DNA from 4 places in the Streptomyces sp. NPDC039430 genome. Region 3 is predicted to be linked to each of the others. Evidence: riboswitches for the same ligand, from Rfam matches in the RefSeq annotation. Region 3 holds a riboswitch; each other region holds the start of a gene.
What was found. Region 3 has a riboswitch for cyclic di-AMP ahead of ACZ7LS_RS22440 (M23 family metallopeptidase). Riboswitches for the same ligand answer to the same signal wherever they lie in the genome.

Region 1 (7,070 bases), on a different contig from region 3:
CCCGCTGGACCGAGGTCGGCAGACGCCCCCGGATCTTCCAGCTCGCCCGCGGTCTCGCGGGCGTCGCGCTGGTCGGCCTCGGCCTGACCGTCTTCATGGTGGTGCGCGGCGCGGCGGCCCAGTTCGGCAACATCCTGACCGGCGCGATCGCGGTCATGGCCGGTGTCGCCCTGCTCGCCGGACCCTGGCTCGTACGGATGACGCAGGACCTCTCCGAGGAACGGCTGATGCGTATCCGCGCGCAGGAACGGGCCGAGGTCGCCGCGCATGTCCATGACTCCGTGCTGCACACCCTCACGCTCATCCAGCGCAACGCCGACGACGGCGGCGAGGTCCGCAGGCTCGCCCGCGCCCAGGAGCGGGAGCTGCGTGCCTGGCTCTACAAACCCGAGGGCACGGGCAAGGACGAGGAGGACGAACCCACCACCCTCGCCGAGGCGGTGAAGCGCACGGCGGCGGAGGTCGAGGACTACCACGGGGTCCCGATCGAGGTCGTGGTCGTGGGCGACTGCCCGCTCGACGAGCGGCTGGCCGCGCAGATGCAGGCCGCGCGCGAGGCGATGGTCAACGCCGCCAAGTACGGTGGCGAGGGTGGCGCCGTACAGGTCTTCGCGGAGGTGGAGGGGCGTACGGTCTTCCTCTCCGTACGGGACCGGGGCCCCGGCTTCGACCCGGACGCGGTGCCGGCCGACCGGATGGGCGTACGGGAGTCGATCATCGGCCGGATGCAGCGCAACGGCGGCACGGCGCGGCTGCGTTCGGTGCCAGGCGGCGGCACGGAGGTCGAGCTGGAGATGGAACGGGCAGACTGAGTGCGGGTGCCGGGTCCCGGCCCGTGCGAGCGGTCCGCACCAGCGGTTTGTATCAGCGGCGAACGACTAGGGCGAGGGACAGAGACCATGAGCGAGGGCGCACAGGCCGGGGCCACCGGTGCGGAGAGCGGCGGCCCGGCGGGGGACGGCCGGCGCGTACGGGTCGTGCTCGTCGACGACCACCGGATGTTCCGTACCGGAGTGCAGGCCGAGATCGGCCGTACGGAGGAGACGGGCGTCGAGGTCGTCGGCGAGGCCGCCGATGTCGACCAGGCGGTCACCGTCATCACGGCGACCCGCCCCGAGGTCGTACTCCTCGACGTCCACCTTCCGGGCGGCGGTGGCGTGGAGGTGCTGCGCCGCTGCGCGCCGATGATGGGGGCGGTCGAGCATCCCGTGCGCTTCCTGGCGCTGTCGGTCTCGGACGCGGCCGAGGATGTGATCGGGGTCATCAGGGGCGGCGCCCGCGGTTATGTCACCAAGACGATCACCGGCACGGACCTGGTCGACTCGATCTTCCGGGTGCAGGAGGGCGACGCGGTCTTCTCGCCCCGGCTGGCCGGCTTCGTGCTGGACGCGTTCGCCTCGACGGACGCGCCGCCGGTGGACGAGGACCTGGACCGGCTGACGCAGCGCGAGCGCGAGGTGCTGCGGCTCATCGCGCGCGGGTACGCGTACAAGGAGATCGCCAAGCAGCTCTTCATCTCGGTGAAGACCGTGGAGTCCCATGTCTCGGCGGTGCTGAGGAAGCTCCAGCTCTCCAACCGGCACGAGCTGACGCGCTGGGCGACGGCGCGCAGGCTGGTCTGAGCCGCGCGCCGTCCGGTCCGGGACCGCGCGCGGCTGGTCCGAGCCTGCGGGCCGTCCGAGCCTGCGGGTCGTCCGGTCCGCGCGCCGTCCGGTCCGCGAGGGCCACGAGGTTCTACGAGCAGTGCCACTCGGTGACGTACGTCCGGTCCCGGTGCTCCATCACGCCGCGGATGCACTCGCCCGGCGCGGTGTCGAGCCTGCCGGTCTGTTCGGCGCGGCCGCGCCAGGTCTGCTGGGTGCCCAGCCAGCCGGGGAACGCGGTGATCCGGTCGTCCTTGCGCTGGTAGCCGAGGCGTACGGCGACACCGGGCCGGCCCTGGTACTGCTCGTAGCGCACGGTGAACGGTCCCGCGCCGCCCACCGGGCCCTCGATACAGAGCCGGCCGCCGGAGAGATCGCCGCATCCCCGTGGAGTGAGGCCGACCGGCGCCAGGACGAAAAGTGCGCCGACGGCGAGAACCGTTCCTCTGACGGCGTTGGCTCGTCTCACGGCTCCCCCTTCAGGGCAGACGGGATGCTGCGCCCATCGTGACCCGGGGAGGGGCAACCGGCACGCCGGTGTGGGCCGTTCGGCGACTCCGGAGTTGCGGGACTCCGAAGACGGGGCCCAGGTCCTGTCCGGCCGGACAGGACCTAGGCGGGCCTGCTGGCCCCGGCGAACGGCATCTGGTCGAGCGGCGCCAGCCGGACCGCCGAGCCCGGCCGGGGGGCGTGGATCATCTGCCCGCCGCCGACATAGATCCCCACATGGCTGACGCCGGAGAAGAAGAACACCAGGTCACCGGGGGCGAGATCGCCGCGTGAGACCCGCTGCCCGGTGTTGATCTGGGTGTAGCTGGTGCGGGGGAGGGAGACACCCGCGGCGCGCCAGGCGGCCTGGGTGAGCCCGGAGCAGTCGAAGGCACCGGGTCCGGTCGCGCCCCAGACGTACGGCTTGCCGAGCGCCCCGTAGGCGTAGGCGACGGCCGCGGCGGCACGGGCGTTCGGCGCCCGCACCGCGCCGGGCGCCGGGGACGCGGCGCCCCGCCGCTCCTGGCCGTCCTGCTGGTCGTACTGGGCGCGCTGTGGCGCGGTGAGGCGGTCGAGCAGCCGCTGGGCGGAGCCGATCTTCTCCTGGATGGCGGACTTGTGCCGGGCCAGCTCGGACTGGGTGGCCCTCAGCTCCGTGAGCCGGCCGTCGGCGCGGGCGCGCAGTTCGGCGATTCGGGCGAGTTCCTTGCGGATCGCGGTGATCCTGGCGGCCTGCCGGGAACCGGCCCGTTCGGCGAGCGAGGCCCCTTCCAGGTACTCCTCGGGCGAGGAGCTGAGCGCGAGCTGTACGGCGGGGTCGAGGCCGCCGGCCCGGTACTGCGCGGAGGCGATCGAACCGAGCGCGTTGCGCGCGTTGTTGAGCCGTTCCGTCCTGCGCGTGGCCTCGTCCCGCAGATGCGTGAGCGCGGTACGGGCCTTGTCCGCCTTCACCTTCGTCCCGTTGTACCGCTCGGTGGCGGTCTCGGCCTGCGCGTACAGCCCGTCGACCTTGGCCTTGACCTGGGCCGGGGTGAGCTGGGGCTCGGCGTGCGCGGGGCCGTCGAGGGCGGTGACGGTCGCGGCCCCGGCGAGTGCGAGGGTGGCGGCGGTTCGGCCGGCGGGGCCGGTGAGCGTGCGCTGTCTGGGCTTTCGGTGCGCTGCCACGGGGGTGGATCCTCTTCCCTAGTCGGTCACGGTGGGTCATGGCCGGTCGCCAGGAGAAGGACGCTAGGGCGCAAGGTCACAGTCCGGCCTCGGCATGGCCGGTATTGGCGAGAGGTGGCAGAACAGGGCCGGATTGTGACCGGCATGATCGCGGCCTCGGCACCCCTTTCCGTCCGGACCCGACCGATATCGGAACAGATCCCCACCTCGCCGCTCGGTGGTGATATGGCCCTCGATAGGGTCCGGGCATGGACGTACTCATCAATGTCTTCGTCGCGCTTCACATCATCGGCATAGCCTCGCTGCTCGGCGGCTTCCTCACGCAGATGAAGTCGATGAGCACGGGGACGGCCCGCTTCAACAAGGCGATGCTGCACGGCGCGCTGACGATGCTCATCACGGGCGTGGCGCTGGTGGGCCTCAACCAGGCCGACGATCAGACGGTGAACAACATCAAGGTCGGCATCAAGCTCGCGGTGCTGGTCGTGATCCTCGCCGTGGTGTACGTGAAGCGCGACGACGAGACCGCCCCGAAGCCGCTGTTCGGCGCGGTCGGCGGGCTGGCGATGGCCAACATCTTCATCGCCACGCTCTGGACCTGACAGGGCCCCGGGGCCGCTGTCAGGCGGGGCGGACGCTTCCGTAGATCGGCATGTAGTAGATCGACTCCTCGCGGACGTTCGCGCCCGGCTTGGGGGCGTGGATCATCATGCCGTCGCCTATGTAGATGCCGACGTGGCTGATGTCGTCGTAGAAGAAGACCAGGTCACCCGGGAGCAGATCCTCGGTCGCGACGCGCGCGCCGGCCTTCACCTGGTCCCAGGTGGTGCGCGGCAGCTCCACGCCCGCCTCCTTCCAGGCGGCCTGGGTGAGGCCGGAGCAGTCGTACGAGCTGGGGCCCGTGGCGCCCCAGACGTACGGCTTGCCCTTCTGGGCGCGGGCGAAGGAGAGGACCTTGGCGGCCTTGGTGGCATAGCTGCCGTCCGAGGCTCCGGTGCCGGTCCCTGTGCCGGTACCGCCCGTACCCGTACCCGTGCCTGAGCCGGTGCCCGAGCCCGTACCGGCCGACGGGGCCTGGGCCTGCCGCTCCTCACGCTTGCGCTCGGCCTCCGCCTTCGCGCGGGCCTCCTGCTTCGCCCGTGCCTCCGCCGTGCGGCGGGCCTCCTCTTCCTTCTTGCGCTCCAGCGCGGCCAGCCGCGCCTTCTCCTCCGTGGTCAGCTTCGACAGCAGCGCACGCGCCGCGCCGAGCTTCTGCTGCACGTTCTGCTTGCTCGTACGCAGCGCGGCCTGCGAGGCGGTGAGCGACTCCAGGTCCTTCGACGCCCGCTGCCGCTGCTTCGCCGCGTCGGCCTGCTGCGTCTGGTAGTCGGTGAGGACGCCGCGCTGACGCTCCGTCAGCCGGTCCGTCACCTGCTTCTGCTCGAAGAACGACTGCGGGCTGTCCGCGAACAGCAGGGCGGCGGTCGGGGTGATCGCGCCTTCCCGGTACTGCGCGGCCGCGAACGAGCCGAGCGTACGCCGGGCCTCGTTCAGTTTGTCCGCGCGCTTGGCGACCTCGTCGAGCACCCGGTCAACCGCGCGCTTCTGCTTCTGCGTGGCTTCTTTCGCCCGGTTGTACTTCTGCGTCTCACTGCCGGCCTGGCGGTACAGATCGTCGACCTTCTTCTGTACCTCCTCCATGGACGGCTTCGGCTCGACGGGCGCGGCGCTCGCGCTCTGCGCCGAGAGCAACGTGACCGAGGCGAGCGCGGCTGTCGTGATCCCGACGGCGGGAGAAGCGGTACGTACGCCGCTGAGGCTGCGCGGCTTGCGATGCGACGCCAAGGTCGGCATCTCCTTCCGTGGACCGCCTACCGGGTTAGCTGTCGGGTTCGGGCGGAACGGAAGGCTGCCCTACGGGCCTTGAGTGAAAGGCCCGATTCACCCCGGTTGTGCACTGTGGGTCCCCGGTTCCGAACTTCCTTCAGGAAAGTCCGAATTCGACGTGGGCCGCCCGCTTGGCGTGGGTCGCCGTTGGGGGTACGGGCTGCCTGATCGAGCACGCTAGCCAAAGTGTGGTGCTGGTGTGAAGGTCGATGGCCGATATGCCCGATACATTTTCGTGACTATTTGCGGGTGCGATGAGTGAAACCGGCTGGTGGGGTCCGTTCGTCACGATGGGTGAGCGGGGAGCCGCCTGTGGTGATGACGACCAGGGCGGGGAATTCCGAAGGCGGGCGCGGGGTGTCAGTGGGGCGGCCTAGACTCGGAAAGCGATGAGCAGCCTCTTTGACGACAGTTTCCTGGCAGACCTCCAGCCCTCCGGCGACGAGCATCCTCCGCCGCCCGAGGACGACGCCGGGCACGCACCGGAGCAGGTGCCCGACGACCTCTTCCAGGGTGCCTACGACGCGCCCCCGGCGCGGGACCAGTACCACCGCGACGGCGCGCCGCGTACGGTCGTGGACCCCGCCGCGCTGCTCGAAGGGCTGAACGAGGAGCAGCGCGCGGCCGTCGTGCACACCGGCTCGCCCCTGCTCATCGTGGCCGGGGCCGGGTCGGGCAAGACCAGGGTGCTGACCCACCGGATCGCGTATCTGCTGGGCACCCGCAGCGTCCACCCCGGTCAGATACTGGCGATCACGTTCACCAACAAGGCCGCGGGCGAGATGAAGGAACGGGTCGGCCAGCTCGTCGGCCCGCGCGCCAACGCCATGTGGGTCATGACGTTCCACAGCGCCTGCGTACGGATCCTGCGGCGCGAGTCGAAGAGGCTCGGCTTCACCTCGTCGTTCTCCATCTACGACGCCGCCGACTCGAAGCGCCTGATGGCCCTGGTCTGCCGCGATCTGGACCTCGACCCCAAGCGGTACCCGCCCAAGTCCTTCAGCGCCAAGATCTCGAATCTGAAGAACGAGCTGATCGACGAGGAGACGTTCGCCGGCCAGGCCGCCGACGGCTTCGAGAAGACGCTCGTCGAGGCGTACCGGATGTACCAGTCGCGGCTGCGCGAGGCCAACGCGCTGGACTTCGACGACATCATCATGACCACCGTCCATCTGCTCCAGGCGTTCCCCGATGTCGCCGAGCACTACCGTCGGCGCTTCCGGCATGTCCTGGTGGACGAGTACCAGGACACCAACCACGCTCAGTACACGCTCGTACGCGAGCTGGTGGGCCCCTCGGGCGAGGAGAACGACCCGGCCGAGCTGTGTGTCGTCGGTGACGCCGACCAGTCGATCTACGCCTTCCGGGGCGCCACGATCCGCAACATCCTCCAGTTCGAGGAGGACTACCCGGACGCGACGACCATTCTGCTGGAGCAGAACTACCGCTCCACGCAGACGATCCTCAGCGCCGCCAACGCGGTCATCGAGCGGAACGAGAGCCGCCGGCCGAAGAATCTGTGGACGAAGGCCGGCGCGGGCGCCCAGATCACCGGCTACGTCGCGGACACGGAGCACGACGAGGCGCAGTTCGTCGCCGACGAGATCGACCGGCTGACGGACGCGGGCGAGGCCAAGGCGGGCGATGTCGCGGTCTTCTACCGTACGAACGCGCAGTCCCGTGTCTTCGAGGAGATCTTCATCCGGGTCGGCCTGCCCTACAAGGTCGTCGGCGGAGTGCGCTTCTACGAGCGCAAGGAGGTCCGCGACGTGCTGGCCTATCTGCGCGTCCTGGCCAACCCGGAGGACAACGTCCCGCTGCGCCGGATCCTGAACGTGCCCAAGCGCGGCATCGGGGACCGCGCGGAGGCGATGATCGACGCGCTCGCGCTGCGCGAGAGGATCACCT
Region 2 (7,070 bases), on a different contig from region 3:
CGGGCGCTCGACACCGTCTGAGAATCCCTCGGAAGATCACCGGCAGGCTCGCGAAATCCGGCGAATCAGCCCCGACACGGCCGGACAACCGGCCCTAGCGTCTCCTCATGGACAGTTCGCACCAACTGAGGAGAGCGTTCATGGGTGATCCCAAGCACGGCGGCGGGACCGGATCGGGTCAGGGCGGAAGTCAGCAGGACGACAGCAACTCCGGCGCCAAGCATGGAGGCGGCGGCTCCGGTGACGGCGATGTGAACCGTGACGACACCCGGCCCACCAAGCGGTGAGCGAGCGACACGTGACGGGGGCCGGCCCGGAGGGGCTGGCCTCCCGGCTCATGGACATGAAGGTCCTCGCGGACATGAAGGTCCTCGCGTCCGACTGGCTCCCGGCATACCGGGCCGTACCCAGAGAAGCGTTCGTTCCGGACCTGATCTGGCCAGGTGTGACCGACGGTACCGGAGGCGCTGACGCCATCGACCGCCGCACGGCCCCTGAAGCCTGGTTCCGGGCTGTCTACTCGGACGTGTCCCTCACCACTCAGTGGGACGACGGGGAGCACACCGGGAAACGCCGGGGAAAGAACCCGACCTGCTCCAACTCTCAGCCTTCCATGGTGTTCTCCATGCTGACGGCTCTGGACGTGCGGCCGGAGTCCGCCGTCCTGGAGGTGGGAACCGGTACCGGCTGGAACGCGGGCCTGCTGTCCGAGCGGGTCGGCTCCGACAACGTGGTGACCGTGGAGTGCGACCCGCGAAGCGCGCTCACCGCCCACGCTCGGCTGGATGCCGCCGGATACAGCCCGGTGGCCGTCGTCGGGGACGGCTCCCTGGGCTGGCCGGCACGTGCTCCGTATGACCGGGTGCTCATCACGGCCTCGCTCCGGGAGATCCCGGCGGAGATCATCGGACAGACCGAGCCCGGTGGGCTCATCGTTTGCCCGTACGCCACGGAGTACGGCGGGGAGGCCGTCGTCCGGCTCACTGTCCAGGAGGACGGCGGCGCCGGCGGTCCGTTCATCGGGCCGTCCGCGTTCATGCGCCTCCGCCGGCAACGTGCGTTCCGGACTGACACGCGGGAGTACCTGCGCAGGCCCTGGCCGGCCGGTGGACGCCGTACGGAGACGGCGCTCTCCCCGGAAGCCGTGAGCGACTGGCTCCCGATGTTCGCCATCGGACTCCAGACACGGGGGATGTTCCCCTGGGCTCAGCACTACGCGGACGGTTCCTACACGCTGTGGCTCCGCGACACGGCCGTGACGTCGTGGGCCACAGCCGACTACGAACCGGGGAGGGACACCTTCGAGGTCTACCAGGGCGGACCACGTGATCTGTGGAGCGAGCTCACCGCCGTGTACGTCTGGTGGGACGGCCGGGGGCGCCCGGGGTTCGAGCAGTTCGGACTGACTCTGGAACCGGACGGTACGCCGTGGGCGTGGCTCGACTCCCCGGAGCATCCGGTCCCCGCCGTCGGATAGCCCACGCGCTCTACCGCGACCGGCCCGCCGTCCTCTCACCCCACCACGGTGGGCGGGCCCGCCCCTCCGGGCGGCCGGCAGAGGGAAGCGGGGGAACTGGACGGGGCCGGGGTAAAAGGGGACGGCTACTGTCGGGGGATGCCGCACCAGCCCGCCTCCGCACCTTCCGCCCCGCCCGCTCCCGAGCTGTTCACCTGGGAGTTCGCCACCGATCCCTATCCCGCTTACGCCTGGCTGCGCGAGCACTCGCCCGTGCACAGGACCACGCTGCCCAGTGGGGTCGAGGCATGGCTCGTGACGCGGTACGCGGATGCCCGGCAGGCCCTCGCCGACGCGCGGCTGTCCAAGAACCCCACGCATCACGCCGAGCCGGCCCACGCCAAGGGGAAGACGGGCATTCCCGGCGAGCGCAAGGCGGAGCTGATGACACATCTGCTCAATATCGATCCGCCCGATCACACCCGGCTGCGGCGGCTGGTGTCGAAGGCGTTCACGCCCCGCCGCGTGGCCGAATTCGCGCCGCGCGTGCAGGAGTTGACCGACCGGCTCATCGACGACTTCGCCGCGAAGGGCGAGGCGGACCTGATCCATGACTTCGCGTTCCCGCTCCCCATCTACGCGATCTGCGATCTGCTCGGGGTGCCGCGCGAGGACCAGGACGACTTCCGCGACTGGGCGGGCATGATGCTGCGGCATTCAAAACCAGGCCACACGGGCGGGCCACGGGGCGGAGTCGGGCGCTCCGTCAAGAAGATGCGGGGCTATCTCGCCGACCTCATCCACCGCAAGAGGGCGGACCGCGGTGATGATCTGATCTCCGGACTCATCCGGGCCGGCGACCACGGGGAACATCTCACCGAGAACGAGGCCGCGGCGATGGCCTTCATCATCCTCTTCGCCGGTTTCGAGACGACCGTGAACCTCATCGGCAACGGCATGTTCGCGCTGCTGCGTCACCCCGAGCAGCGCGCGCTGCTCCAGCGCTCGCTCGGAGCGGGGGAGACCGGCCTGCTCGCGACGGGGGTCGAGGAACTGCTCCGCTACGACGGCCCCGTGGAGCTGGCGACCTGGCGCTTCGCGACCGAGCCGCTGACGCTCGGCGGACAGCGGATCGCGGCGGGCGATCCGGTGCTCGTCGTCCTCGCCGCCGCCGACCGCGACCCCGAGCGCTTCACGGATCCGGACACCCTCGACCTCTCCCGGCGTGACAATCAGCACCTGGGCTACGGACACGGCATCCACTACTGCCTCGGCGCGCCGCTCGCCCGAGTGGAGGGGCAGACCGCGCTCGCCACCCTGCTGACCCGGCTGCCCGATGTGCGGCTTGCGGGAGATCCTGCCGATTTGCGGTGGCGCGGAGGGCTCATCATGCGTGGATTGCGCACGCTTCCGGTGCAGTTCACGCCATTGTCCGGCTGAAAGTTTACTGACGACCCGTCAAGACTGTGACTTTCACGTGATCTCCGCTGCATCGACTTGTGACAGCAGTTCGAGTACCGCTACGTTCTCGAAAACTCAGCCGCCACACGCAGTAGTCGAAACATCAGTCACACGGAAGGCAATCGCATGCGCTCCGGGAACGGCCGACACCGTCGACCTCGCCAGGCCCCCGCTCTGATCGTCGCGGCAGGGGTGACCGGCTCCGCGATCGCCATTCCGCTGCTCGGTGCCACCAGCGCCGGCGCGGCGGACGCCTCCACCTGGGACCGCGTCGCCGAGTGCGAGAGCGGCGGCATGTGGAGCGCCGACCTCCGCAACGGCTACTACGGCGGACTCCAGATCTCCCAGGAGACCTGGGACGACTTCGGCGGCGCGGAGTACGCGGCCAGTGCCGACCTCGCCAGCAGATCGCAGCAGATCGCGATAGCCGAGAAGATCCTCGACGCGCAGGGCCCGAAGGCATGGGCCAGCTGCGCCGCGATCTCCGGGCTGACGGCGGGCAGCGCCGCGCCGGGCGTGGACCCCGGTGCGGCGCCCGAGGCGGAACGGGAGACGGCGCCCGCGTCGTCCGGGACCCCCAAGCCCTCCGGCACGTCAGGGAAGACCGGGACGTCAGGGAAGACCGGGACGTCCGAGCCGTCCGAGCCGTCCGGATCCTCCGACGCGTCGGACAAGGCCGGGGGCTCCCCGTCGGATGCCTCCCCGGGCACGTCCTCGTCCACCCCGGACGCGACCGCCCCTGACGGCACGACGCCCGCCCCCTCCGAGTCCTCCGGCGCCTCAGGCGCCGCCCGTGACGCGGAGGCAGGGGGCAGCGCCAACGGCAAGCACCGTGGCGACGCCTCTCCGGAGGACTCCGTACCGGGCAATTCGGGTGAAGAGCGCGAATCCGGCCGTCATGCCTCGCGAGGTGACGGATCGGCACGTCACGCGGGCGGCGCGGCGGACGGAACGGACGGCGCGGACGCGGTGGATGGTCAGTACACCGTCCGCGCCGGCGACTGCCTCTGGCTCATCGCCGACGAGCGCGAGGTGCCCGGCGGATGGTCCGCGCTCTACGAGGCGAACAAGGACACCGTCGGCGCCGACCCCGACTTGATCCTTCCTGGCCAGACCCTTGATCTGGGCGTGAAGTAGAGGCAGTTAGAGACTCTATGTCCGCTTCTGTGAAAGTGAGACAAGGGTCTCTTCGCCGCAACTGGGGCCAATTGCTCAACGGGTCGCGCCGTTTCGTCTCCCACCTGCGCAAATGAGGTCGCCCCAGGGGGAGGTAAGGGCGATTTTTCCTTGATGTGCTTCTTTGAACAACGGGCAGACCTGTGATTACGGTCTGAACCGCTCGCACCGCGGGCCCCGTCGACCGTCACGCCGAATCCTGCCGTCGGTCGGGGGGAGTAACCGACGCGTCATGCGCCGTAGGCAGGAGCGGGGGACCCAAAGGTTCGCGCCGGGCTCCGGCCGTCGAGAGACGGCCGAGGACCGGCTTGGGGTGAAGCCTTGTGCGCCAGAGCACAAGGCCGGGCAACTCACTTGGCCCGAACCCGACAGCTGACCTCGTAGGCGTCGGTGAGGAGATGTTCCATGCTGCTGCGTTCCAGCAAGGCCAAGCACCGCCGCCCGTCGAAGGCCGCCCGCTACGCCACGCTCGCCGGCGTCACCGGTGCCGCCGTCGCCGCCCCGCTGCTCGGCGCGACCTCGGCCACCGCCGCGACCGCCTCCGAGTGGGACAAGGTCGCGCAGTGCGAGTCCGGGGGCAACTGGTCCATCAACACCGAGAACGGCTTCTACGGCGGCCTCCAGTTCACGCCGTCCACCTGGGCGGCCTACGGCGGTACCGCGTACGCCGCCCGCGCCGACCTGGCCAGCAAGTCCCAGCAGATAGCCGTCGCCGAGAAGGTCCTCGCCGGCCAGGGCAAGGGCGCGTGGCCGAACTGCGGCGTGGGCCTGTCCAGCGCCGCGTACGACGGTGGCTCGGCCGACCGGAGCACCCAGCAGCAGTCGCAGCCCAAGCAGCGGTCGCAGCAGCAGACCCAGCCGAAGCAGCAGTCGCAGCCGCAGCAGCGGGAGAGCGCGGAGACCACGCGCGGTGCCGCCCAGCCCGCCTCGCGCGGCGAGAGCCGTCCCACCACGATCAAGAAGGGCGACGGCGAGTACAAGGTCGAGTCCGGCGACACCCTCTCCAAGATCGCCAAGGCGGAGAAGGTCAAGGGTGGCTGGAAGAAGCTGTTCGACCTGAACAAGGACATCGTCAGCGACGCCGACGTGATCTACCCGGGCCAGCAGCTCCACCTGAGCTGACCCCACCGGGGCCTCCCACCGGGGCCTCCCCCCCCGGGGGCCCACTCGGGGATCCCGGGGTCGGCCCCCGGGATGGTCCCGGGGTCGGCCCCCGGGACCCACCAGGGAACCCGGGGATGTCCCGAGGCCGGCCCCGGGAACCAGGGAACCCGCGCCCCCGCGAAGGGCCCCTGGCCCCACCCGAGACCACCCCGGCCGGGCGCGTAATCCCCCGTACGCGCCGGGCCGGGGTTTCGGCTGTGGCCCGCCCGCGGGCGGGCCACGGCTCCCGCCGGCTCCCGCGGTGCGGGAATCGGGCCTCATTTCGTCTTAGGTTCGTCTTAGGTGGCGGGCACCGGCCGACCGATGACCCCGCGCCGGATAGTCTCGTGTCGCAAGGCCAATGAGACCCTGCACTCCAAGCGTCACATCCCAGAAGGAGATGCTCGTGCCGTCCATCGACGTCGTCGTAGCCCGGGAAATCCTCGACTCCCGAGGCAACCCCACGGTCGAGGTCGAGGTCGGCCTCGACGACGGCAGCACGGGTCGTGCTGCTGTCCCCTCCGGTGCCTCCACCGGTGCGTTCGAGGCCCTTGAGCTCCGCGACGGTGACCAGAACCGCTACCAGGGCAAGGGTGTCGAGAAGGCCGTCCTCGCCGTCATCGAGCAGATCGGCCCGGAGCTGGTCGGGTACGACGCCACCGAGCAGCGCCTGATCGACCAGGCGATGTTCGACCTGGACGCCACCCCGGACAAGTCGTCGCTCGGCGCCAACGCCATCCTCGGCGTCTCCCTCGCCGTCGCGCACGCCGCCTCCGAGGCCTCGGACCTCCCGCTCTTCCGCTACCTCGGCGGCCCGAACGCGCACCTGCTGCCCGTTCCGATGATGAACATCCTGAACGGCGGCTCGCACGCCGACTCCAATGTCGACATCCAGGAATTCATGATCGCCCCGATCGGCGCGGAGTCCTTCTCCGAGGCCCTGCGCTGGGGTGCCGAGGTCTACCACACGCTCAAGAAGGTCCTGAAGCAGAAGGGCCTCTCCACCGGCCTCGGCGACGAGGGCGGCTTCGCGCCGAACCTGGAGTCGAACCGCGCCGCGCTCGACCTCATCCTCGAAGCGATCAAGGAGGCCGGTTACGTCCCCGGCCGCGACATCGCGCTCGCGCTCGACGTCGCCGCGTCCGAGTTCTACAAGGACGGCTCGTACGAGTTCGAGGGCAAGTCCCGCTCGGCCGCCGAGCTGACCGAGTACTACGAGGAGCTCGTCGCCGCGTACCCGCTCGTCTCCATCGAGGACCCGCTCTTCGAGGACGACTGGGCCGGCTGGAAGGTCCTCACGGACAAGCTCGGCTCCAAGGTCCAGATCGTCGGCGACGACCTGTTCGTCACCAACCCGGAGCGCCTCGCCCGCGGCATCGAGGAGGGCTCGGCCAACGCCCTGCTCGTCAAGGTCAACCAGATCGGTTCGCTGACCGAGACCCTGGACGCCGTCGAGCTGGCCCAGCGCAACGGCTTCAAGTGCATGATGTCCCACCGCTCCGGTGAGACCGAGGACGTCACCATCGCCGACCTCGCCGTCGCCACCAACTGCGGCCAGATCAAGACCGGCGCCCCGGCCCGCTCCGAGCGCGTCGCCAAGTACAACCAGCTGCTGCGCATCGAGGAGATCCTCGACGACGCGGCGGTGTACGCGGGCCGCAGCGCGTTCCCGCGGTTCCGTTCCGCCTGATCCTGTTCCTCTGGATATGAGGGCGAGGGGCGGCTCCGCCCGTCGTCCGTACGTCCCCGGTCGCGGTCCCGTACCGTGTCCGGGGACGTACGTACAACAGGGGACGTAACAGGGGAGGCGAGCCATGGCCGGGAACCGGGACCG
Region 3 (7,070 bases):
GTGATGCACCGATCGTCGTCCACCGGGCGTCAGGGACAGGCGGGCGGCGGGTCACGGTCCGTGGGCGGATCATGGGGCTCGCCCACTCCGACGACCATCTGATCGAATTCCTGCGCCTGGCGGGGCTGCCGGACGCCTGGGAACTGCTGGACGACCCCGCCTGGGTGGAGTGGCAGGGGGGTCCCGCGCACGAGTACAGCGTGGTGTGAGCCGGGGTGGCGCCGGTCCGCAGAGGTCCTGCCCACAGGGATCCTGCCCACAGGTGCCCTGTCCACAGGGAGGCCTGGCGGTCCTGTCGGCACCGTCAGCCCCACCCGCCCTGTCAGCCCTGTCAGCTCCGTCAACCCTGCTGTTCCGCCCGTTCCGCCCGTTCCGTGTGGTCGGCGCGTTCCCTCTGCTCCGCCGCGATGGCGGCCAGCTGCGTCAGGTTGTCGATCCGCCAGTCCGCCGCCTCGATCACCTCCGGATCGTCCGCCCACAGATAGCCCCACGGGCCGCGTCGCAGATGGGCGGCGCGCAGGCCCGCCTCCCTGGCCGGGAACAGGTCGTACGCGGGGTGGTCGCCCACGTACACCGTCCTGTCGGGCGCCGCGCCGGACACCTCGATGACATGCGCGAAGAACTCCGGCGAGGGCTTCTCCACGCCCCACTCGCCCGAGGTGGCGACGAGATCGACGGGCAGATCGAGGCCGCGCAGCAGCTCTCCGGTCCTGACGGTCTGGTTGCCCGCGAGGACGACACGGACGCCGAGGGCCCGGAGGCTCGCCAGGGCGGGCCGTACATCGGGATAGAGATCGGATTCGTCGAGATGGTCGCCGCGGCCGGCGGCCTCCCTGGCGCGGTACGCCTCGCCGACGTCCATGCCGGGCTTGATGAGGCGGAGGGCGTCGGTGTGGTCCCGGTTCTGGACGGTCGCGGCGCCGACGAGCGCGGAGATGGTGTGCCGGGGAATGCCCAGCCAGTCGGCCCAGGACGCCCAGTAGCGGTCGTCGCGGACGAGGGTCTCGCCGACGTCGAACACGATGGTTTCAATCACCGGTGTAAGCGTAGGGGGACACGCTCTGCCGATTGTCAGTGGCTGGCCGTAGCCTTGGTCCTATGTTCGCTTCCTCGTCCACTTCTTCCCCCGCTTCCGGTGACGGCGACTCGTTACGCGCTGTCAGGTCTGCCGCTGTCGTCAACGCGGAGATCCGTGCCCTGTGGGCGCGCGCCGGTGGCGCGCTGCCGCCCGCCGAGCAGGAGCGCTACCAGCGGCTTCTGGTGGAGTGGGCCGCCGCGGTCCGTGCCGATGTCGTCGAGGCCGCCTAGCCCGTCCGTGCGCCGAGTGGTGATGATCTTGCTCCGGATGGCGTAGAGTTGCATTCAACGGCGCGGGGTGGAGCAGCTCGGTAGCTCGCTGGGCTCATAACCCAGAGGTCGCAGGTTCAAATCCTGTCCCCGCTACTGGAAGAAAACGAAGGCCCGGATTCCTGGTGAATCCGGGCCTTCGTCGTGTCCACCCGGGCCCGGACCGGCCGCCGGTACGGGTACGAGCGGACCGGCTGCCGGTCCGCTCGCTCCGGGCCCGGATTCCGTCGTGGCCTCGATGACGCGCGCTCCCCGTCGACCATGACAAGTACGGTGAAGGTACGGCTGTGCTCGTGCGGGACGCCATGAGGGTGTACGCCGGGCGCCAGCCGACCGACTGATCGGGGCCGTCGGCCGATCGGTGCGCCGGAGCACCGGCCGGGCCGGCGGGGCCGCTCGCCGTAGCCCACTCGGCCGACGGCGAGTCGCCACCCGGGATGGCAGCGGCCAGCCTGATGGAGCGCGGCACCGTCCGCAGCAGTCGGCGGACCGGGCAGGAGACCACTGGTGTGGAGACTGAGGAAGCTCGGAAAGGGCACGGGCGGCACAGGCCGGCGGGCGGCTGAGGACGCCGGTATCTGGGCAGGTCGCGGAACGGGTTTCTGGACGGCCGGTGACAACGTCCGCGGCGGCGGCCGGTATCCCGCGGGACGCGGCCGTACCGGACGCAGGCTGGTACGGGTGCTGCCCGTGCTGGTGATCGTCGCCGGGGTGATCTTCGACCTCGTGACCCCGACGCGCGTCACCGCGTCCCCCCTCTTCGCCGCGGCTCCGCTGGTCGCCGCCCCGTTCTATCCGATGGCAGGCACGCTCGTCATCGCCCTCACCTCGCTGGTCGCCGAGGTGGTGCTGCACATCCACGCGGACACCCAGTTCCAGGTGGAGTCGATCAGCGAGGTGCTGACGGTGCTGGTCGTGTCCCTGCTGGCGCTGTACATCAACGGTGTCGTACGGCGCAGCGGTGAGCGGCTGGCCTCCGCCCGCATCATCGCCGAGACCGCCCAGCGCGCGGTGCTGCCCAGACCCGCCGAACGGATCGGGGGGCTGCGGATCGCCGCGCGGTACGAGGCGGCGCAGGAGGGCGCGTTCATCGGCGGGGACCTCTTCGCCGTACAGGACACGCCGTACGGGGTGCGGCTGGTGGTCGGGGATGTACGGGGGAAGGGTCTTGACGCGGTCGAAGCGGTGGCGGTGGTCATCGGGTCCTTCCGGGAGGCCGCCGAGCAGGAGAGTTCGCTGGAGGCGGTCGCGCAGCGGCTGGAGCGGGCTCTCCGGCGGGAGGGGACACGGCAGGACGCGCTCGATATCTTCGAGGGGTTCACGACGGCCGTACTGGCCGAGATCCCGCACGACGAGGGTGTGGTGCGGCTGGTCAACCGCGGCCACCCCGAGCCGCTGCTGGTGTGCGGCGACGGCGAGGTGCGGATGCTCGTCGCGACCGACCCCGCGCTGCCGCTCGGGATGAGCGAACTGGGTATGTGGCCGGACCGCGCCGAGCAGGCCGCGTATCCGGAAGGCGCGACGCTGCTCTTCTATACGGACGGGCTGACCGAGGCGCGTGATGCCCACGGGGTTTTCTACGTCCCGCGCGAACGGCTCGACGGCCGGGTCTTCCAGGGGCCCGACGAGATGCTCCAGGCGCTCATCGACGATGTGCGGCGGCACACGGGCGGCGGGAGCCAGGACGACATGGCGCTGCTGGCGGTCAGCCGGCCCTCGGAGGGTGAGCCGGAGCGGCGCAGGACCATGCCCTTGGTGCCGTGAGACGGCCGGAGCCATCAGCCGGCGTCGTCAGCCGGATCGCCGGACGGATGCGTCCGGCCGGACCCCTCGCCACCGTCCGTAGTCGAGAGGTATCCCTCCGCATAACATTTGACACACCGTCAGAAATGCGAGCCGCCCTGATGGGCCGTCAACTCGCCCGATTCCGTTCCCTTCCGTCCCGGTACGTCCGATGCGAAGTCGTTAACGATCACCCGGAACAGCTTGGAATAAGGCCCGGGTCTCTATTAACGTTCGATAACGCAGCGCGGTCGTCCCAGCCGTCGTAAGAGATGGCACCGTGCGCACGCGCCGAATCCCGCAAGGGAACCGGGGAACCACCAATTGGGGTGAATCGGGTGTTTTCTGTCGCCTTGTGCGGCAGGAGCGCTCGTAGGAGACCTTCCTGCTCCGAACCCGTCAGCTAACCCGGTAGGCGAGAAGGAAGGAAAGGAGTACGCCTCAGTGGCGTCCAACAAGCCTGCCCCCGAAGCCCTCTTCGAAACGCGCTCCCACGGCGACGAGCCGGACAGGGCATGGGGGGAATGGAATCCCACCGAGGAGTCCATACGGCCCGTACGCGGCCGGCATCGCGTCGCCAAGCAGCGCGGACTGGCCCGTAGCTCCACCGTCCTCGGCGTGGGCGTCATCGCCGCCGTCGGCGCGGGCGGCATCGCCACCGCGCAGGACAAGCCCGCGGTCTCCATATCCCTGCCCGACGCGATCGCGGACAATCTTCCGGACGCCAAGTCTCTGCCGGGAATGGGCTCGCTCGCCTCGGACGACTCCGAGTCCGAGGTGCTCGCCGCCCCGCTCACCACCGCCGGGCTCACGGCCTCGGACACCGAACAGGGCGCCACCGACGCGGGAGAGGCGCTGCGCGCCCGTATCCTCCAGCAGGCCGAGGCGCAGCAGACCGGGGCCGACGCGGCGCAGAAGGCGGCCGCGGAGTCGGCGGCGGCCGAGAAGGCCGCGGCCGAGGCCAAGAAGCAGCAGTCCGAGGCCGAGAAGAAGATCGAAGAGGCGAAGAAGAAGGCCGAGGCCGAGGCCAGGGCCAAGGCGGAGAAGGCGCGGCTGGCCAAGCTGGCCGCCAGCTACGCGATCCCCACCTCCTCGTACACGATCACCTCGACCTACGGTCAGGCCGGCTCGCTGTGGTCCTCCGGCCAGCACACCGGCCTGGACTTCGCCGCGCCGACGGGCACCCCGCTCAAGGCCGTGCACAGCGGCACCGTCAAGTCGGCCGGCTGGTCGGGCTCGTACGGATACCGCACGGTCCTGGAGCTCGATGACGGCACGGAGATCTGGTACGCCCACCAGTCCTCGATCAGCGTGAGCGCCGGGCAGAAGGTCAGCACCGGCGAGGTCATCGGCAGGGTCGGCGCGACCGGCAACGTGACCGGCGCCCATCTGCACCTCGAAGTCCACACGGCGGGCGGCTCGGGCATCGACCCGATGAGCTGGCTGCGCGGCAAGGGCCTCAACCCGTAGACCTCGTCTCCACGGACCTTCCCCCGCGAGCCTGTGGGCCCGCGAGCCTGTGGGCTCGTGGGCCCGTTGGGTTCGCGAGCCCGTTGGGTTCGTGGGGCCGCGGTTTCGTGGGGCCGCGAGTTCGGCGGACATTCCCCCATACGGTCCCTATCGGGGCGTGGAGCGGAATAGGGCGGACCCCTTCGGGAGTTGCAGCCGCCTATGACCGCTCTGCGCCCACTGGGCTCTTCCGATCTGCACGTCTTCCCGCTCGCCCTCGGCGGCAATGTCTTCGGCTGGACCGCCGACGAGACGGCCTCCTTCGCCGTCCTCGACGCGTACGCCGCCGCAGGCGGGAACTTCATCGACACCGCCGACCTGTACTCCGCCTGGGTGCCGGGCCACAAGGGCGGTGAATCCGAGACCGTCATCGGCAACTGGATCGCCTCGCGCGGCAATCGCTCCGAGGTGCTGGTCGCGACCAAGGTCGGCGGGCACCCGCAGTACAAGGGGCTCCGGGCCGCCACCATCAAGGCCGGCGTCGAGGAGTCCCTGCGTCGGCTCCGTACGGACTACATCGACCTCTACTACACGCACTTCGACGACCCCGAGGTCCCGGTCGAGGAGATCGTCACCGCCCTCGACCAGCTGGTGACGGCGGGCAAGGTCCGCGCGCTCGGCGCCTCCAACATCAGCGCGGAGCGGCTGGCCGCCTCGCTCGCCTTCTCGGAGCGCGAGGGGCTGGCCCGCTATGTGGCGCTCCAGCCGCACTACAACCTGGTCTCGCGGGACACGTACGAGGGCGAGCTGCAGGACACCGTCCGGCGTCACGGCCTCTCGGCCGTGCCGTACTTCGCGCTGGCCTCGGGCTTCCTCACCGGCAAGTACCGTCCCGGGACCACGGTCGACAGTCCCCGCGCCGACCGCGCGGCCACGTATCTGGAGTCCGAGCGGGGCAGCAAGGTCCTGACCGCGCTGGACCGGATCGCCGGGGCGCGGGGCGCCGAGGTCGCGACCGTCGCACTGGCCTGGCTGGCGGCGCAGCCGACGGTGGTCGCACCGCTCGCGTCCGCGCGTACGACCGAGCAGTTGCCCGCGCTGCTGGCGGCGGCGGCCCTTGAGCTGACGGCGGAGGAGCTGGCGGAGCTCACCACGGCCTCCGCCTGAGGCCCTCGCCCGACATATGCCAGGTTGGTTGGTCATGAGCCAGGTTCCTCATTGGCGGTACGGGTTGTAGCCGTCGTAGTCGATGTACGGCGGCGGCACCCGCACCCGGCCCGTGGCCCGCGCCGCATAGGTCAGCGCGGGCCCGGCTATCTCCCTGCGCTGCCACAGATGGTGCAGCAGCTCCTGCTCGCGCTCGATGAAGTCCGGGCCCACCACACCCCGGTGGGCCCGGTGGCGCAGAAACGCCAGGGACGTCGCGAACGCCTCGTACTCCCCGACCGATCTGGCCGCCCACGGTCCGTACGTACGGCCCGCGAAGTCACGCGCCAGGGTGCGCGCCCGCATGGAGGAGAGCGCGAGGGGCGCGGCCGGGGTCAGCCAGCCGGCCGCGGCGTACGCGGGGAGCTCGGACCCGACCGTGCGCAGCTCGCGCTGGCGGCTCCAGATCGCCAGCCAGGTCAGCAGGGCGAAGACCGGCACCATGAACACGCCGTACACCACATAGAAGCCGTACGGGCCGAAGACCGCCCCCGACCCGTTCCACAGCGCGTGCAGGCCCATCGCCAGGGCCAGGCCGAGCAGGGGCAGGGCGAACCGGCGCATCCTCTGGTGGCGGGCCGCCGTCGCCGCCAGGCCGAAGCCGATGCCGGTGAGCACGGTGAAGAGGGGATGGGCGAACGGCGACATGACGACCCGTACGAAGAAGGTCGCGGCCGTGACGGAGGCCAGGCCGGAGTTGCCCAGGTGCTGGTCCTCGCCGAAGGCGCTGCCGAGATAGAGGATGTTCTCGGTGAAGGCGAAGCCGGTGGCGCTGAACCCCGCGATCACGACGCCGTCGACGAGCCCGGTGAGGGCCCGTCTGCGGAAGAGGAAGATCAGCAGGATCGCGGCGGCCTTGGCGCTCTCCTCCACGACCGGGGCTATCACCGTGGCACCGAGCGATTCCGCGCCCGCCGGGTCGGCCGTGGCGGTGGCTATCCACTCGGTCGCGAACGAGTTCGCGATGATCGCGACGAGGGCGGCGGCGAAGGCACCCCAGGCCAGGGCGAAGAGCAGATTGCGCCAGGGGCCCGGCTCGACCCGGTCCAGCCAGCGGAAGGCCGTGATGAGCAGCGGTACGGGCAGGACGGCCAGACCGAGGCCCACCAGAAAGCCCTGCGTGCCGGTCTGGTCCCGGACGAGGGCGAGGATCACCAGAGCGCAGAGGACGAGCACCGTGATCACGGCCCCCACCCGCACCGCGCGGCGCCGCCAGAACGCGCGGCGCGGCCGGTAGCGCCTGCGGGCGGGCTCCGGGACAGCGGCCCACAGCTCACCGAGCCGCT
Region 4 (7,070 bases), on a different contig from region 3:
TGTTCGTCAATGTGGCGGCGCTGCATCAGCCCAACTGGTTCCATCTGCCCGGTGCCACCCGGGAGGCGGGCGACTCGCGGGCCACGCACGCCGCCGCGCTGGAGTATGTCGACCGCCATGTCGGCCGGCTCTTCGCCGCCGCGAGCAGCCGTCGGCGCTGCTTCACGATCGTCTGTTCCGACCATGGCACCGCCTACGGCGACGACGGCTGGACCGGCCACCGTCTGGGCCATGAGGTGGTCTGGACCGTGCCGTACGCCCATTTCCTCCTGGAGAGCGGGACAGCCCGATGAGCACCACCCTCGCATCTCGTCCCTACGAGAATTACGTCTACGCCTATCCGCACAAGACCGCCTACCGCCCGCTGGAGGACCGTCCGGCGCTGCGCGGGCTGTGGGCCGGTGAACGCAAGGACGCGCTCTCCCTCTATCTGCACATACCGTTCTGCGAGGTCCGCTGCGGCTTCTGTAACCTCTTCACCCGGATCGGCGCCCCCGACGGGCTGACGACGCGCTATCTCGACGCGCTCGACCGGCAGGCGACAGCCGTGCGCGACGCCCTGGCGGAGGCGGAAGCCGCCCCGGAAACCGGCGCCGGCACCGTACGGTTCGCCACGGCGGCCTTCGGCGGCGGTACGCCCACCTATCTGGACGCCGACGAGCTGGACCGGCTCTGCGACATCGCGGAGAAGCGGATGGGGGCCGATCTGCGGGCCGTCCCGCTCTCGGTGGAGACCTCCCCCGCCACGGCCACCGCCGACCGGCTGGCGGTGCTCGCCGAGCGGGGTGCCACGCGACTGAGCATCGGCGTCCAGAGTTTCGTCGACACGGAGGCGAAGGCCGCCGTACGCCCGCAGCGCCGCGCCGAGGTCGAGGCCGCGCTCGGCCGCATCAGGGACGCCCGGATCCCCGTCCTGAACATCGACCTGATCTACGGCATCGACGGCCAGACGGAGACGAGCTGGCGCCACTCCCTGGACGCCGCGCTCGCCTGGCGGCCCGAGGAGCTGTATCTCTACCCTCTGTACGTACGGCCGCTCACCGGCCTCGACCGGCTCGGCGCCGGCGGTGACGCCGCCTGGGACGAGCAGCGGCTGCGCCTCTACCGGCAGGGCCGCGACCAGCTGCTCGCCCACGGCTACGAGCAGACGTCGATGCGGATGTTCCGCCGCCCGGACGTTCCGTTCGAGGCCACCGGCGCGGACGACTACGCGTGCCAGACCGACGGGATGATCGGTCTGGGCTGCGGGGCCCGCTCCTACACCTCCGCGCTCCACTACTCGTTCGACTACGCGGTCGACATGCGTGAGATACGCGGCATCATCGACAGCTATACGGCGACGGAGGACTTCTCCCGCGCGGAGGTCGGCCGGCGGATCGACGAGGACGAGGCGCGCCGCCGTCATCTCCTCCAGTCCCTCCTCCAGGCCGGCGGGATGGCGGAGGCGGGCTACCGCGAGCGGTTCGGCTCCGGCCCAGCCGAGGACTTCCCGGTCGAGCTGGCCCGGTTCGCGTCCGCCGGCTGGCTCGACCAGAGCGCGCCGGCCGGTCTGCTGCGCCTCTCCCCCGAGGGGCTCGCGTACTCGGACGCGCTGGGCCCGGCGCTCTTCTCCCCCGCCGTACGCGCCGCGATGGCCGCGTACGAGAGGAAGTGAGGTCCATGGACCTGACGATCCTCTACCGCGGCCCGCTCGCCTCCTGCGACTACGACTGCCCGTACTGCCCGTTCGCCAAGCGCCGCGACAGCCGGGACCAACTGCGCGCGGACCGGGCCGCCCTGGAGCGCTTCACCGCCTGGGCGTCGGAGCAGCGGGAGGACAGGCTGTCGGTGCTGTTCACCCCGTGGGGCGAGGGGCTGGTGCGGTCCTGGTACCGGCGCGCCCTCACCGAGCTGTCCGGGCTGCCGCACATCGGCCGCGTGGCGATCCAGACGAATCTCAGCTGCCGCACGGACTGGCTGGCGGACGCCGATCCCGCGAAGCTCGCCCTGTGGTGTACGTACCACCCGGGCCAGACGCCCTACGACCGCTTTCTCGCGAAGACCCATGAGCTGGCGGACCGGTCGATCCGGTTCAGTGTGGGGGTCGTCGGCCTTCCGGACCATCTGGAGCATGCCCGCCGGCTGCGCGCGGACCTGCCCCAGGAGGTGTATCTCTGGATCAACGCGGCCGAGGGGCACGGCTATACGGACGAGGAGGCCGACCGCTGGACGGCTCTCGATCCGCTCTTCCCCTACAGCCGCAGCCCGCACCGCTCGGCCGGTCTGCCCTGCCGTACGGGCGAGTCGGTGATCTCGGTGGACGGCGAGGGGACGGTGCGGCGCTGCCACTTCGTCCGCGCCGAGCTCGGCAATCTCTACGACGGGTCCTACCGGCGGGCGCTGGCTCCGCGGGCGTGCCCGCTGGCGGTGTGCGACTGCCATATCGGCTATGTACATCTGGAGACGCTGCCGTTGTACGACGTCTTCGCCGGAGGGGTGCTGGAGCGGATCCCGGCGGGGATACGACCGGCCGGACCCACCACGGCTGGGGAGTCTCCGCGGATCAGTGTTTGAGGGGCAGAAGGTCGGGGCGTTTCGCCTCGACATGATCGCCGGACGACTCGCCGCGCAGCCGTCGCCCGATCCACGGCACCAGATACTCGCGCGCCCAGTGGATGTTGTCGCGCCGCACCTCCAGCGTTCCGCGCGGGGGCTGTGGCGGCCATGGCTGATCCGGGTCCGCGGGCACATCGAGGCCGAGCACCTGCGCGGCGCGCAACGCGACGCGGGTGTGCCCCTCGGGTGACAGATGCAGCCGGTCGCCGTCCCAGGCGCGCCTGTCCTGGACGGACTTGAGCGACCAGAGATCGAGCACCGGGCAGTCGTAGCGGTCCGCGATGGCCCGCACATGGGCGGTGTACGTGGCGATCTTGCCGCGCAGATGGCGCAGCACGGGCACGCCCCGGGTGTCGAAGCCGGTGGTCACCATGACCGTGCCGACTGCGCCGGAGAGATCGGCGACGGCCCGCTCGAAACGTTCGGCGACATCGTCGGGGTCGGTGCCGGGCCGGATGATGTCATTGCCGCCGGCGCAGAACGTCACCAGATCCGGGGCGAGTTCCTTCGCGCGCGGTATCTGTTCGTCGACGATCTGGTCGAGGAGCCGGCCGCGTACGGCGAGATTGGCGTACCGGAAATGGCCGTGGGCGGTGTTCTCCGTCGCACCCGAGACCGCCAGTTGGTCGGCGAGCAGGACCGCGAACCGGTCCGCCCAGCCGACATATGTCCCGTCGGGGCCCGGATCACCCACCCCCTCGGTGAAGCTGTCGCCGATCGCCGCGTAGGACCCGAGTACGCCATTTCTTCTTGATCTCGAATCGTCTGCCACAGCACCACATCATTCACCGGCATATGTGACCTACGCGACCGTAAGGAGGGGTTGACGCCGGGTGAGATATGCCATCGGTCAAGATTCGGCCAAGCGGGAATAGCCGCAAACCTCCGCTGCCCGGCACGGAAAGTGCCGGGCAGCGGAATGGGCCGAGGTGATCTGACGGGTCAGAGGTTGACGCCGTGCTCCCGGAGGTAGGCGACCGGGTCGACGTCCGAGCCGTACTCGGGGCCGGTGCGGATCTCGAAGTGCAGGTGCGGTCCGGTGGAATTGCCCGTGGAACCGGAGAGTCCGATCTGCTGGCCCGCGCTGACGGTGTCGCCCGCGGAGACCTCCAGGGACGACAGGTGGCCGTACTGCGAGTACATGCCGTCGCTGTGCTGGATGACGATCTGGTTGCCGTACGAGCCGCCCCAGCCGGCCGTCACGACCGTGCCGTCGCCGACCGCCTTGACGGGGGTGCCCGAGGACGCCGAGAAGTCGACACCGGTGTGGTAGCCGCTGGACCAGCTGGAGCCGGAGGCGCGGTACGGCGTGGAGGTGGGTCCGTCGACCGGCGCGGTGAAGCCGGAACCGGTGCTCGGCTCCGCGGTGTCGGCGGCGGGGGCCTGTTCGGCGGCCGAGGCGGCGGACTCGTCCGTCGAGCCGCTCGACGACGAGTCGCCGGACGCGGTGTCGCCGGACGACGCGGTGGCGGAGTCGGCCGAGGAGGAATCGGCGGTGTCGGCGGGCGAGGAGGCGGTGTCGGCCGAGGAGCTGGAGGGCTCCGCCGGAGCCTCGGACGGGGAACTCGCCGCGGCCCTCGCGCCGAGGGTCAGCTTGAGGCCCGGGTGGATCAGCGACGGGTTGTCGCCGACGGCCTCGCGGTTGTCCTGGTACAGCTTGTGCCAGCCGCCGCGGACATGGTGCTCGACGGCGATCTTCGAGAGATAGTCCCCGGCGACCACGGTGTAGGTCCTCGCGACCTTGGTGGCGGCGGCCCGGACGGCGGCCTGCTTCGTCTCGGCCCGCTGCTGGGCGCCGGACAGATTCTGGGCCGTGTGCGCCGAGGCGGGAACAGCGGCCTGCGGGGCGGTCGCGGGAGCGGCCTTCTCCGCGGCGTGCGCGCCGGTGGCGCCGATGAGCGGAAGCGCGATGGCCGCGCCACCCGTGCCGGCGGCGATGAATCCGCGCGAGATGGGATTGGTCTTGGGACGGCGGTGCTTACCCTTCGCGGGCATGGCGAATTCCTCTCCGGCGCCTGCGAGGTGAGCTGTCGGGTTCGGGCTGGAGCTGCCCGGCCGCGCGTGGTGCGCGACTTCACCCCAAGCCGTCCGGAGTTCCGGACCGGCGTACTACCTGGGTCCCCCGCTCCTGCCACGCGTTGATGGATGGATGCGAATTCCAAGCGGCGGCAGGATTCGGCGATCCGCTCGGATTGAGGCTGAAGGTAAGCGAGCCGGACGGCCGGAACAAGATGCCGTATTCCCGCGGTCGCACCCGTTCCGGATATCGCCCGGGTTATCCGGTCACCCTGTGTGGATTCCGGTCTCCAATTTCCTTACGGGGGAGCAATTCCCCTTCCCGATACCACCACGCAACGTCACGGATATGATCCTGCTCACGGCCCCGAGCCCATCTCCCCCGCGACCGGGGCAGGTTATACGGAATCACCCATTCCGGACAGATGGGCATGTGGGCGATATTCACCGGCACAGCGTGTCCGAATAATGCGCTTCTGCCCCCTCGGGCGCTGGGCTGATTGCTACAGGTTGCCTGAGGAACAAATGTCGTAGGGTCGGGAATCGACATCGTCGGCGAGCCGCGCCGACGGCAGACACGGAGGAGCACGCCGTGACGCAGCAGCTGCCGCAGGTCCCGTCGACAGAGCCCGAGTTGTCCGGCGTGCGCAACTTCCGCGACGTGGGCGGGCTGCCGACCACGGACGGCCGGCGGGTGGCCCACGGCAGGCTCTTCCGCAGCGGGCATCTCGCCAACGCCACCCCGGCCGACGCCGCCTTCCTCACCTCCCTCGGCCTGCACACCATCTTCGACTTCCGCAACGGCGCCGATCTGAAGCTCGACGGCGCGGACGTGGAGCTGCCCGGCGTACGCAATGTGAACCTGCCGCTCACCGATCCGGCGGACGGCGCCGAGTTCTGGCTGATGGTGCGGGACGGCGATCTCGACCAGCTGCGCTCGCTCCTCTCGGACGGCAAGGCGGCGAACCGGATGATCGACTCGTACCGGACGATCATCACGGAACGCACCGCCGAGCACAGCCGCGTCCTGCACTCGCTCGCCGAGGACAGCGTCCCCGCGCTCATGCACTGCGCGGCGGGCAAGGACCGGGCGGGGCTCTCCATCGCGGTGTCCCTGCTCGCCGTCGGGGTGGAGCCCGAGGCGATCGAGGCCGACTACCTCAAGTCGAACGACCCGAGCCGCCGCTACCCGATCCGCCGCAGCGACAGCTCGTCCGCCGGGATGTCCTCGGAGGTGATGGAGCTCCTCAGTCCGCTCTTCGACGCTCGCGCCGAGTACCTCGCGGCGGCCTTCGAGACCATCGAGAAGACCTGGGGCACCACGGACCGCTATCTGACCGAGGGGCTCGGGCTCGCCCCCGAGACCCGCGAGCGGCTCCGCGCCCGCCTTCTCGACGAGGGCTGACCGAGCGACGGCGAAACCCCTGGCCGCCCCGCCCGAGCCGCCCCCCGCTCCGCCGCCCCGGGCCGCTACCCCCGCGAGCCCATCTCGAAGAGCAGATAGAGGAAGGCCGCGAAGAGATGGCCGGCGATCAGATAGGCGAAGAGCCGGATGACCAGCCCGCGGGGGAACTTCCCCTCCTCCTTCATGACATGACCGGGCACGGCGTTCTCCTGCACGGCGTTCTCGGGCGCAACGTTCTCCGGCACGGCGTTCTCCTGCACGGGGTTCTCCGACACGGGGTTCTCCGGCTCGGGCATGGTGGCAGACCTCTCTCAGCAGGTCAGCGGCGATGGGCCCCGGCGCCGAGGCACAACTCGGCGGCGGGGCTCTGCAGCAGGGTATGGACGAAGAGCAGCTCGGTCCCCTCGGGTCCGGCCGCCGCGATCCGGTGCGGGGTGAGCGAGTCGAAGTGCGCGCTGTCCCCGGGGCCGAGTACGTGCACGGCGTCCCCGAGAGTCAGCCGCAGGCGTCCTTCGAGAACATGGAGCCACTCCTCACCCGCGTGTACGCGGACGAGGTCACCCTGCGCCCCGTACGGGACCTGGAGCCGCAGCGGCTGCATGGCCCGGCCCGAGCCGCCCGCCTGGTAGTAGGTCCAGCCGTCGGCCTCGACCGGTTCCATCCGGTCGGCCCGGACGATGGGATCGCGTTCCGGCACGATCTCCCCGAGCAGCTCGGATACGGTCGTACCGTAGATACGGGCGAGGCTCAGCAGCATCGGCAGCGACGGTTGTCTGCGGCCGGTTTCCAGCCGGGAGAGATGGGCCGGGGAGAGCCCGGCCCGCCGGGCGGCGGTCTCCAGGGTGAGGCGCCGGCCCCGGCGCAGGTCGCGCAGGCGGGGAGCGACATCGGGCAGCCGGCCGGACAGGTCTTCGCCGGCCTCTCCGGCGGGAGGTGTGCTCATGTGTCCATTGCGCCAGGAACTTTCCTCCGAGGCAAATTTCTTACCTCGGAGGCAAAGCGCAGCCCTCCGGACGCGCTATCGGTTGGCCACGGCCTGCTTCACCAGGGTCCT

Region 1: another riboswitch for cyclic di-AMP. It lies ahead of ACZ7LS_RS05700 (C40 family peptidase); the one in region 3 lies ahead of ACZ7LS_RS22440 (M23 family metallopeptidase).
Region 2: another riboswitch for cyclic di-AMP. It lies ahead of ACZ7LS_RS29250 (transglycosylase family protein); the one in region 3 lies ahead of ACZ7LS_RS22440 (M23 family metallopeptidase).
Region 4: another riboswitch for cyclic di-AMP. It lies ahead of ACZ7LS_RS25880 (M23 family metallopeptidase); the one in region 3 lies ahead of ACZ7LS_RS22440 (M23 family metallopeptidase).

The regions. Positions count from the first base shown of each region.
Region 1 is NZ_JBVKAK010000002.1:154,096-161,165, forward strand. It holds gene ACZ7LS_RS05675 (PspC domain-containing protein) at 1-812, shown strand, start outside; gene ACZ7LS_RS05680 (LuxR C-terminal-related transcriptional regulator) at 900-1,622, shown strand; gene ACZ7LS_RS05685 (hypothetical protein) at 1,735-2,112, opposite strand; gene ACZ7LS_RS05690 (C40 family peptidase) at 2,256-3,296, opposite strand; gene ACZ7LS_RS05695 (hypothetical protein) at 3,545-3,898, shown strand; gene ACZ7LS_RS05700 (C40 family peptidase) at 3,918-5,129, opposite strand; cyclic di-AMP (ydaO/yuaA leader) riboswitch at 5,128-5,275, opposite strand; gene ACZ7LS_RS05705 (ATP-dependent DNA helicase) at 5,552-7,070, shown strand, end outside.
Region 2 is NZ_JBVKAK010000015.1:50,985-58,054, forward strand. It holds gene ACZ7LS_RS29225 (helix-turn-helix domain-containing protein) at 1-21, shown strand, start outside; gene ACZ7LS_RS29230 (hypothetical protein) at 141-287, shown strand; gene ACZ7LS_RS29235 (methyltransferase domain-containing protein) at 284-1,477, shown strand; gene ACZ7LS_RS29240 (cytochrome P450 family protein) at 1,616-2,896, shown strand; gene ACZ7LS_RS29245 (transglycosylase family protein) at 3,044-4,054, shown strand; cyclic di-AMP (ydaO/yuaA leader) riboswitch at 4,319-4,495, shown strand; gene ACZ7LS_RS29250 (transglycosylase family protein) at 4,505-5,215, shown strand; gene eno (phosphopyruvate hydratase) at 5,637-6,926, shown strand; gene ACZ7LS_RS29260 (FtsB family cell division protein) at 7,051-7,070, shown strand, end outside.
Region 3 is NZ_JBVKAK010000009.1:20,514-27,583, reverse strand. It holds gene ACZ7LS_RS22465 (hypothetical protein) at 1-209, shown strand, start outside; gene ACZ7LS_RS22460 (HAD family hydrolase) at 341-1,033, opposite strand; gene ACZ7LS_RS22455 (hypothetical protein) at 1,099-1,308, shown strand; tRNA gene ACZ7LS_RS22450 (tRNA-Met) at 1,370-1,443, shown strand; gene ACZ7LS_RS22445 (PP2C family protein-serine/threonine phosphatase) at 1,855-3,111, shown strand; cyclic di-AMP (ydaO/yuaA leader) riboswitch at 3,409-3,562, shown strand; gene ACZ7LS_RS22440 (M23 family metallopeptidase) at 3,574-4,599, shown strand; gene ACZ7LS_RS22435 (aldo/keto reductase) at 4,801-5,745, shown strand; gene ACZ7LS_RS22430 (PrsW family intramembrane metalloprotease) at 5,794-7,070, opposite strand, start outside.
Region 4 is NZ_JBVKAK010000011.1:36,928-43,997, forward strand. It holds gene ACZ7LS_RS25860 (STM4013/SEN3800 family hydrolase) at 1-293, shown strand, start outside; gene ACZ7LS_RS25865 (STM4012 family radical SAM protein) at 290-1,654, shown strand; gene ACZ7LS_RS25870 (STM4011 family radical SAM protein) at 1,660-2,553, shown strand; gene ACZ7LS_RS25875 (SGNH/GDSL hydrolase family protein) at 2,543-3,367, opposite strand; gene ACZ7LS_RS25880 (M23 family metallopeptidase) at 3,538-4,590, opposite strand; cyclic di-AMP (ydaO/yuaA leader) riboswitch at 4,595-4,759, opposite strand; gene ACZ7LS_RS25885 (tyrosine-protein phosphatase) at 5,204-6,016, shown strand; gene ACZ7LS_RS25890 (DUF6126 family protein) at 6,082-6,312, opposite strand; gene ACZ7LS_RS25895 (helix-turn-helix domain-containing protein) at 6,336-6,959, opposite strand; gene ACZ7LS_RS25900 (aspartate aminotransferase family protein) at 7,035-7,070, opposite strand, start outside.